3 regions of the Streptomyces sp. NPDC002057 genome follow, and region 2 is predicted to be linked to each of the others. Evidence: riboswitches for the same ligand, from Rfam matches in the RefSeq annotation. Region 2 holds a riboswitch; each other region holds the start of a gene.

Region 1 (3,262 bases), on a different contig from region 2:
GCCTCCATCGTCGACGGCTGCCGCCTCGCGCGCGCCGAGACCGCCGTGGTGCCGCACACCGACCCCGAGGCCGTGCGCAAGACCCTCGACGCGCACCCCGGACGGCGGGCCCTCGTCGTCAGCGACTCCGTCTTCTCCGTCGACGGCGACAAGGCCCCGCTGCCCGAGCTCGCCGCCGCCTGCCGCGCGCACGGCGCCGGACTCGTCGTCGACGACGCCCACGGCCTCGGCGTCCTCGGCGACGGGGGCCGGGGCGCCCTCCACGAGGCCGGGCTCGCGGGCGACGAGGACGTCGTCGCCACCCTGACCCTCTCCAAGTCCCTGGGCAGCCAGGGCGGCGCCGTCCTCGGCCCCGCCCGGGTGATCGAGCACCTGGTGAACGCGGCCCGCACCTTCATCTTCGACACCGGCCTCGCGCCGGCCGCCGCGGGCGGCGCGCTCGCGAGCCTGCGCCTGCTCGTGGCCGAGCCGGGCCTCGCCGGGCGGGCCCGGACCGTCGCGACCACGCTCCACCGGCTGCTCACGGAGGCGGGCCTCACCGCCGCCCGCCCCGACGCGGCCGTCGTCTCGGTGCGCGCCCCCTCCCCGGAGGCGGCCCTGCGCTGGGCGGCGGACTGCAGGGAGCAGGGTCTGGTGGTCGGCTGCTTCCGGCCGCCGTCCGTCCCCGACGGCATCTCGCGGCTGCGTCTGACGGCGCGTGCCGACCTGACGGACGCGCAGATCGAGCACGCGGTGGAGACGATCCTGCGCACCGCGCCCGCCGCCCGGCGGGGATGACGGGAACGGGGCGGTCACTGACCGCCCCGCACGTCCGCCCGCGCGGCCCCCTGTGCGGCCGCCCGCACGGCCACCCCTGCGCGCACGCCCCGCGGGCCCGCCCGCTCCCTCGATCGTCCCGTGCGGCCCAAGAGCGTTCCCGGGCAGCAGAGTTCACCGCTTCGAGCGACAGATAGGGACATATCTTGGTGGAACGCCGCCCGGCGCGGCACGATCGGTGGCACTCTGACGCGAAGCGCAATCCGGGGCAGCCGCCCCGGCGGGAAAGGGACAGCGTCGCCATGGCAGATCACCAGGAAGCATCCGTCACGCTGCCGAGCGACCCCGCCTCGGTCCCCACGGCCCGGCGGTTCGTCGCGGAGGTCCTGGCCGGCTGGGGCCTCGACGACGCCGCGGACCTCGCGGACTCGATCCGCCTGGTGGTCTCCGAACTGGCCACCAATGCCGTGCTCCACACCCTCGGCCAGTCGCCCACGTTCACGGTCGAGGTCCGTCTGGAGCGCGAGGAGCGGCTCCACATCGGCGTCACCGACAGCCACCCCCGCAGGCCGCGACGCCTTCCGGCGGCGGTCCAGCAGGACAACGGCCGGGGCATGGTCATCATCCGTGTCCTGGCGGCGGAGGCCGGTGGCCGCCTCTCCGTCACGCCGACCGAGGACGGCGGCAAGACGGTCTGGATCACGGTCCCGTGGTGCGCGGCCCCGGTCCCCAGCTGTTAGCCGGGGGACGCGTGAGGGGGTGCGGCGGTGCCACCGCACCCCTCACGAACGGACCGCTACCGCCTGATCAGCGGACGCGGCCGTAGTAGACCTTCGACGACCAGATCTTGTCGAGCTTCACCCAGGATCCCCTCTTGGGCGAGTGCCAGATCTTCCCGCTGCCGGCGTAGATGCCCACGTGGTAGACGCTTCCACCGGAGTGGAAGAAGACCAGGTCCCCCTTCTGCCTGCTGGAGGCGGAGATGTGCCGGGTCTTGTTGTACTGCTGCTGCGCGGTGCGGGGCAGCGACTTGCCCGCCTTCTTGTACGCGTAGAGCGTCAGACCGGAGCAGTCGAACCTGGAGGGTCCGGTGCTCCCGTACCGGTACGGAGCTCCCTTCTTTGCCGCGGCGACGCTCAGTGCCTTGTTCGCGTGTGTGGTCGCTGCCTGGGCCTCCGATGCCGCACCGGGTGCGAACAGCGTGCCGCCGACGGCGGCGAGGGTGAGAGCCGAGACGGCTCCGGCCCGGGACAGCAGGGACGGGACATGCATCTGCGCAGTCATGCGCAACCCTTCGTCAGCCGCCTGCGAAGGATGACCTGTCGGGTTCGGGCTGGCGAAGATGCCCGGCCGCTGACGCGGCTTCACCCCAAGGAACGGACCCGCCGCCGAAACAGCGCGTTCGTCCCGTAAAAATCGGGTCCTCCACTCCTGCCGATCCACTCCTGTCGACCAGACGTCCGGGACAGCGGCAGGACTCGGCGTCCGCCCGGACCGCCCCGCCGCGGTGGCGGGGGCTTGTCGTCGACAGGGATCTTGACCCACACCAGGGTCGAAATCCGAGCTGAAACGGCGATATGTGAGGCTCCTCACGACTGATCCATTCAGGTGGACAGACAGCCTTTGTGATCTTCGGAGGTTTGGCCGACGAGCCCCGCACCAGCGATGGAACGCCCGATTCCGCTAGATGTGTACACCTGTTGCGCAACTCACCCCGCACATATGTCGACTCGTCGACTACGCCGAACGGGGGAGCGATTCTGCGGTGCGCGTCGGCCGTCCGGACCTGGACACGACGCGCCGGAATGTCAACTCGCCCGGGCTCGCGGGACGGTGACGCGGCCACTTCTGCGCTCGCCGTCGAGCACCCGCAGGGCGCGCGCGAGCGTGTCCGCGTGCACCTCGCTCTCGCCCCGCTCATGCATGAGCGTCAGGGCCTCGCGCAGTGCCTCGGCACGCCCCACCAGGGCCTGGGCCGCGCGCAGGGCGCCATAGGTATGCGCACCCCTGGATGGATTGATCTTCCCAAGGAGGTCGACCACTTCGAGGTAGGCGTCGACGAGTTCACCCTCGGCCCGGGTCAGGGCGGGCAGCGGCGGCAGCTCGGGGACCACGGCACGCTCACCGCGCCGGGCCGTCGGCGGCCGTGCCGCGGCCGGCGATCACATGGTCCACCAGGCCGTACGCGCGGGCCGCCGGCGCGTCCAGGACCGTGAGGCGGTCGAGGTCGGCGTCGATCCGGTCCCGGTCCCGGCCCGTGTCCTCGGCGAGCAGCCGGGCCACCAGCGAGCGGAGCCGGAGCAGTTCGCGCGCCCGGAGGTCGAGGTCGCTGGGCTGTCCCCGGAGCGGCTCGTCCATGGACGGCTGCTGGAGGGTGACGCGGGCGCCGGGCAGCATCATGCGCTTGCCGGGGGTGCCGGCGGCGAGCAGGACGGCGGCGGTGGACGCGGCCTGGCCCAGGCAGGTGGTCCCCACGTCGCAGTGGAGCGAGCGCATCGTGTCGTAG
Region 2 (3,262 bases):
GCGCGGCGGTCCTGGCCGTCGCGAACGCGGTGCTCTACCCGTACGAGATGGACACCGTGGTCGCCCTGTCCCGGGGGCGCTGGGTGGCCACCCACTACGGGCTCTACAACACGGTGTGCGGGATCGGCATCACCCTCGGGAACCTGGGGACGGGCGCGCTGCTCGACGTGACCGGGTGGTCGGCGGTGCCGTGGCTCGCGCTGTGCGCGGTCGGCCTGGTGTGCGCGGCGGCGATGGCCCTGCTCGCGAGGGGCGGCCGGCTGGCGGAGGAGGGGACGCGCGGCTGCCCCGAGCCCCGGAAGGGGTGAGCCGCCCCCTGCCGCCCCGGGCCCCGGCGGGGTGAGCCGCCCGGCCGGTACGCCAGTCGGCCCCGTGGAAGTCGCCGCCCCCACCGGGGGCGGCGACCCTGGGAGGGCGCGCGGTACGGGCCGCCGCCGGGACGGACGGGGCAGGAGAGCACAGGTGGGGCACCCCTTGGGAGGGATCGGCGGCGGGCGGAGGGGCGAGGGCCGCCGCCCCTACGGGGTTGCCCGCAGGTTCATCCGGGCACTGCCACCGCTGATCATCGTGGGCGGTGTCGTCTTCGACGTCCTGACCCCGCCGCAGTACAGCGCGGCGCCGCTCTTCTCCGCCGCCCCGCTGATCGCGGCGCCGTTCTTCTCCACCCTCACGACGCTCCTCACCGGGATCGCGGCCGTCCTCGCCTCCGTCGGGCTGCACGTCTACAACGACACCGTCTACGAGGTCCCGGCCCTCACCGAGGCCCTGACCGTGCTCACCGTCTCCGCGCTCGCGCTCCTCATCAACCGGGTCGTGCGCCGCAGCGGCGAGCGGCTCGCCTCCGCGCGGGTCATCGCGGAGACCGCGCAGAAGGCGGTGCTGCCGACGCCCGCCGAGCGGATCGGCGGGCTGCAGTGCGCGGCCCGTTACGAGGCGGCGCAGGCGGACGCGTTCATCGGCGGCGACCTCTTCGCGGTCCAGGACACCCCGCACGGGGTGCGGCTCGTGCTCGGGGACGTCCGGGGCAAGGGCATGGACGCGGTCGAGGCCGTCGCCGTCGTCATCGGGGCGTTCCGGGAGGCCGCCGAGCAGGAACGGACCCTGGAGGGCGTGGCGCAGCGGCTCGAACGGGCGCTGGCCCGGGAGGGCACCCGCAGGGACGGGCTGGACGCCTTCGAGGGGTTCACCACGGCCGTCCTGGCCGAGATCCCGCGCGGCGACGGCGGCACCTCCGGGGGTTCCGTACGGGTCGTCAACCGCGGGCATCCGCCCCCGCTGATGCTGTACGCGGACGGGCGCCTGGACACGCTGGAGCCGGGCGACTTCGCGCTGCCGCTCGGCATGGGCGATCTGGCGGCGTGGCCGGACCGGGCCGAGGCGCGACCGTACCCGCCGGGCGCGACGCTGCTCCTCTACACCGACGGCCTCTCCGAGGCGCGGAACCCGGAGGGCGTCTTCTACGACCCGGGGGCGCGCCTCGCCGGCCGGATCTTCCCGGGGCCCGAGGAGCTGCTCGACGCGCTCGTGGACGACGTACGGCTCCACACGGGCGGACGGTCGACGGACGACATGGCGCTGCTCGCGGTGAGCCGGCCGGCGACGGGGCAGCCGGAGCGGCGCCGGACGATGCCGGTGGTGCCGCCGGGCGGGCCCGGTCACCGGTCGTAGTCGAGAGGTGTCGCTGCGATAACAATTGACGAAACGTCAGATCGCGAAGGTTTGGCCGCCCCTTACTGAAGGGGGGTCAACTCGGGCCATTCCCGCCCAATCCCATGAATGATCAAGAGGAACGGCTTGGAATCGGGACCCCCTGTCTATTAACGTTCGATAACGCAGCGCGGTCGTCCCAGCCGTCGCAAGAGGCGGCACCGTGCGCACGCGCCGAATCCTGAAAAGGAACCGGGGAACCACTACTTGGGGTGAATCGGGCCCTTCGCACCTGTGCGACGCGCCCGTAGGAGACCTTCCTGCTCCGAACCCGTCAGCTAACCCGGTAGGCGAGAAGGAAGGAAAGGAGCGCGCCTTCGTGGCGTCCAACACTCCCGCACCCGAAGCCCCCTTCGATGCCTTCGGTGGTGGTGCGGGTCCCGCCGCTCCGGACACCGAGTGGAACCCCACCGAGGATTCCCTCCGCGCCCAGAGCCGCTCCGGCGGCCGGCACCGGGTCGTCAAGCAGCGCTCCAACTTCGCCCGCTCCTCCACCGTCCTCGGCGTCGGTGTCATCGCGGCCGTCGGCGCGGGCGGCCTCGCCACCGCGCAGGAGCGGCCGCCGGTGGCGATATCGCTGCCCGACCTCGGCCTGCCGGACGCCCACGACCTCCCCGGCGTCGGCGACCTCCTCCCCGAGGAGACCCACGAGACGGTCAGCGCGGCCCGCGCCAACCCCAACCCGCTCACCGTCGCCACGTACACCACGCTCGACGAGGAGCGGGACGCACAGGGCGGGCAGACCGTCCAGGCGTCCCTGACCGACCAGGCCGGTCAGGCCACGAACGCGCCGTCCGGCGCCGGCGACGCGGGCGAGGCCCTGCGCGCCCGCATCCTCCAGCAGGCCGAGCAGCAGCAGGCCTCCGCCGACGCCGCCGACAAGGCGGCGGCGGAGAAGGCCGCCGCCGAGAAGGCGGCCGCGGAGGCCGCCGCCAAGGCCGACGCGGCGGAGAAGGCGGCCGCCGAGGCGAAGGCGAAGGCCGAGGCGGAAGCCAAGGCCAAGGCGGAGGCGGAAGCCAAGGCGAAGGCCGAGGCCGAGCGCCTCGCCAAGCTCGCCGCGAGCTACTCGATGCCCCTCTCCTCGTACACCCTCTCCGCCACCTACATGCAGTCCGGCTCCATGTGGTCCTCCGGCCACCACACCGGCCTCGACTTCGCCGCGCCCACCGGCACCCCCCTCAAGGCGGTCCACGGCGCCACGGTCAAGTCCGCCGGCTGGTCCGGCTCCTACGGCTACCGGATCGTCCTGGAGCTCTCCGACGGCACCGAGGTCTGGTACTGCCACCTCTCCTCCATGACGGTCGGCGTCGGCCAGACCGTGGGCACCGGCGAGACCATCGGCCGCGTCGGCGCCACCGGCAACGTCACCGGCGCCCACCTCCACATGGAGGTGCACACGGCCGGCGGCGACGGCATCGACCCGGCGCAGTGGCTCCGCTCCAAGGGCCTCAGCGTCTGACGCGGACCCTCCCGGAATAGGCCCGGCGGTGCGGACGGTTGACCGACCCATGACCTCACTCCGCCCGCTGGGCAGCTCCGACCTGCACGTCTTCCC
Region 3 (3,262 bases), on a different contig from region 2:
AGCGGCCGGCACAGTCCCCGCAACCGGGCGGTCGCGGCGGCGCTCAACCGGGCGGGACTCGGCACCCTCCTGTTCGACCTGCTCACCGAGGCGGAGGCGGTCGACCGGGCGCATGTCTTCGACACCCCGCTGCTCGCCGGCCGGCTCACCGACGCGACGGAGTGGCTGGCCGGGCGCCCGGAGAGCGAGGGCCTTCCGCTGGGATACTTCGGGGCGAGTACGGGAGCCGCCGCCGCGCTGTGGGCGGCGGGCGATCCCGCGTCCCCGGTGACCGCCGTCGTCTCACGCGGCGGCCGGCCGGACCTCGCGGCCGACCGTCTGGCCCGGGTCCGGGCTCCCACGCTCCTGGTGGTGGGAGGCCGGGACACGCCGGTCCTGGACCTCAACCGGCGGGCCGGCTCCCTGCTGCGCTGCGAGAGCCGGCTGGCCGTCGTCGACGGCGCCACGCACCTCTTCGAGGAGCCGGGCGCCCTGGAGGAGGTGGCGAAACTCGCCACCTCCTGGTTCAGCGGGCACTTCCGGGGTCAGTAGGCCCCGTTGACCTGGTCCATCGAGCCGTACTTGTCGGCCGCGTAGTTGCAGGCGGCGGTGATGTTGGCGACCGGGTCGAACGGGTCCATCGACGTGCCGGGCACGTGATAGGCCCGGAAGGTCGGGTCGATCACCTGGAGGAGGCCCTTCGACGGGGTACCGGCCACCGCGTTGGAGTCCCACAGGTTGATGGCCTGCGGGTTGCCCGAGGACTCACGCATGATGTTGCGGTGGATCCCTTCGTAGGAACCGGGGATGCCGTGCTGGGCCATGACGGCGAGCGACTCGCGGATCCAGCCGTCGAGGTTGTTCGCGTACTGGGTGACGGCGACCGGGGCGGCCTGGACGGCACCGGCGGCGGAGGCCCCCGCGCCGGTGGCGGCGGGCGCGGCGGCCCGGCGCTCGGAGCGGCTGGCCCGTTCGGTCGTGGAGGCCTTCTTCGCCTGGGCGGGAGCCGCCTTCGCGGAATCCTTACGAAGCGTCAGTTCAAGACCCGGGTGAATGAGTGACGGATTGTCACCCACCGCGCTCATGTTGGCCCGGTAAAGGCCCTTCCAGCCGCCCTGAATTCCCTTCTTCTTGGCGATCAGGGAAAGCGAGTCGCCGCTCACGACGGTGTAGGTGCGGGCGGCGGCCGGGGCGGCGGGAGCCTTGGCGGCGACCGGGGCCGCGGCAGGAGCGGCGGGGGCGGCGACGGCCCGGGCGGTGAATTCCGGGGCGCCGGAGACGGGGGCGGCGCCGGCCGCCGCGGGGGCGATCAGCGGGAGGGCAAGGGCGACTCCACCTGTGCCGACCAGCGCGAGTCCATGGGAGACGGCGCGGCGTCGGGGGCGGCGGTGCTTACCGTGAGCAGGCATGACGGGATTCCTCTCCGGCGCCTGCGGGGTGAGCTGTCGGGTTCGGACGGGAGATGTCCGGCCGCGCGCACGCGGCTGCACCCCGAGCCGTCCCGGATTCCGGGCCGGCGTATTCGTGGGTCCCCCGCTCCTGCCGTCGGGTGAAAAGGGAGGTATTTCGAGCGGTGGCAGGATTCGGCGATCCGCTCGAATGGAGGTGACCGTAGGCCAGTAATGCGACAGAGAACAAGAGGACCGGAGTCCCGGGCCCGGGAATTGGATCACCGAATTCGATGAATTCAAGATCGAACGCGCCGAAGGCTCCTCGAACTTCCTTGTCCGGCCCGGCCTGCGCGGAGTTCTGCCCCGAGGGCCGTGCCGGGAAAGTGAGTCGCGTCACCAGCGCCCTTATGTCCGAATAGGGCTTTTGGCTACGTAAATTCGGTAGTGGGCGGTAAAGGCCGTATCGAAGAGGTGGACACTCGACCCTAAAAGTCGCAAAACCGACATTCGTCGTGAAAGATGAGGTGACCCCGACCGAGGAGCTGCCCGGATGTCCCCCTCCGCCGCCCTGCTCACCCCCGACGGACTCGACCGCGAGGCCGCCGAGCTCTACGAGAGCGCCGCCTGGCAGCGTGCCGTCACGGACTTGACCACCGCTCCGCCGCCCCTGACTCCGTCGCGGCCCGCGACCGTACTGCCGCCCGCGCCCCCGCCCGACGAGAGCTGGCGGGCTCTGCTCACCGTGCCGGTGGACCGCCTCGTCGCGGACGCGCTCGACGCGCTGCCGCCGGCCCCGCCCTCCGAGCACCGCCTCCCCGGCCGGATCGGGGCCGTCCTGCCCGACCGGCTGCACGCCTGGCGCCGTATCGGCCGTCCGGATCTGCGCCCTTCGGTCCACCTCGGCTACGCGCGCCTCGTCCTGACGGAGTGGGGCTGGCAGAACGCCCCGTACAAGCTGCGCGACGCGCGGGGGGCCCGGTGCGTCTGCGGCGCGCTGCTCGCCGCGCACCGGCTCGGCCACGGCAGCGCCACGACCATGAACGAGGCGGCCGCCTGGATCATGGCCGAGCTCCGGTCGCGGGGCTGGAGCGAGCTGATCGGGCCCTGGAACCGGGCCCCGGGCCGTACGGCCGCGGACGCGGTCGCCCTGCTCGACGCCACGATCCACCGCGCGGCGCACGCGGGCCGCTGACGGCCGTGCCGATGAGCCGGGCGGCCCGGAAGCCGCCCCCGGCTCATCGGCGCGGGACGCCCGCCCGGCGTGCCTCAGCCGGTGACGCTCGCGGCGCCGGTCTCGATGTGGCCGGTGTACCGGCGCGACCAGGTCCCGTCGATGTCGACGACGATCGTGAAGTCGTACCAGCCGTTGTGGAGGGCCACCGCGTTGAAGAAGTCCTCCCGCGTGGAGTTCGCCGGCACCGTGTACGTCCACGGGCCGTCCGTGCGATAGGCGTTCGAGCGGATCGTGAAGGTCACCGGTCCCGCCGAGGTGTTGCTCATCCGGAACCAGAGCGCCGTCCGGCCCGAGCCCGCCTCGGGGGCGAACCGGGCCGCCACCTCGACGGCTCTGCCCGCCTTGGACGCGTCCCCGAGGAAGCGGCGCAGGAAGCGGTTGGGGCCCATCATCGAGATGTCGTACTTCCCCGATCCCGACCCCGTGCCGATGTTGAAGTAGTCGGTCGCCGTGGCGCCCGGGTCGACCGTGTACTGCCAGGCGGCCGTGTCGCGGTGCTGGTGCGGGTGGATCGAGAAGTGGGCCGCCCGCCTGGCCTCCGCTCCCTGGTTCGCCATCGAGAACCAGGCCAGGATCTTCCCCGCGGACCCGAACTCGAAGCGGTCGAGGTTGCCGTTCACCTGGTACGGCAGGGCGCGGGCCGGACGGGTTCCCGACT

What was found. Region 2 has a riboswitch for cyclic di-AMP ahead of ABT129_RS23005 (M23 family metallopeptidase). Riboswitches for the same ligand answer to the same signal wherever they lie in the genome.
Region 1: linked by a shared signal. The riboswitch ahead of ABT129_RS07815 (C40 family peptidase) and the one ahead of ABT129_RS23005 (M23 family metallopeptidase) in region 2 are both predicted to bind cyclic di-AMP.
Region 3: linked by a shared signal. The riboswitch ahead of ABT129_RS32590 (LysM peptidoglycan-binding domain-containing protein) and the one ahead of ABT129_RS23005 (M23 family metallopeptidase) in region 2 are both predicted to bind cyclic di-AMP.

The regions. Positions count from the first base shown of each region.
Region 1 is NZ_JBEOXR010000006.1:156,692-159,953, reverse strand. It holds gene ABT129_RS07825 (8-amino-7-oxononanoate synthase) at 1-777, shown strand, start outside; gene ABT129_RS07820 (ATP-binding protein) at 1,059-1,496, shown strand; gene ABT129_RS07815 (C40 family peptidase) at 1,564-2,040, opposite strand; cyclic di-AMP (ydaO/yuaA leader) riboswitch at 2,044-2,174, opposite strand; gene ABT129_RS07810 (hypothetical protein) at 2,565-2,870, opposite strand; gene ABT129_RS07805 (ClpP family protease) at 2,878-3,262, opposite strand, start outside.
Region 2 is NZ_JBEOXR010000030.1:80,475-83,736, forward strand. It holds gene ABT129_RS22995 (MFS transporter) at 1-308, shown strand, start outside; gene ABT129_RS23000 (PP2C family protein-serine/threonine phosphatase) at 463-1,668, shown strand; cyclic di-AMP (ydaO/yuaA leader) riboswitch at 1,870-2,015, shown strand; gene ABT129_RS23005 (M23 family metallopeptidase) at 2,027-3,166, shown strand; gene ABT129_RS23010 (aldo/keto reductase) at 3,216-3,262, shown strand, end outside.
Region 3 is NZ_JBEOXR010000060.1:17,212-20,473, forward strand. It holds gene ABT129_RS32585 (phosphoribosyltransferase family protein) at 1-531, shown strand, start outside; gene ABT129_RS32590 (LysM peptidoglycan-binding domain-containing protein) at 525-1,388, opposite strand; cyclic di-AMP (ydaO/yuaA leader) riboswitch at 1,394-1,575, opposite strand; gene ABT129_RS32595 (DUF6197 family protein) at 1,921-2,562, shown strand; gene ABT129_RS32600 (phosphocholine-specific phospholipase C) at 2,637-3,262, opposite strand, start outside.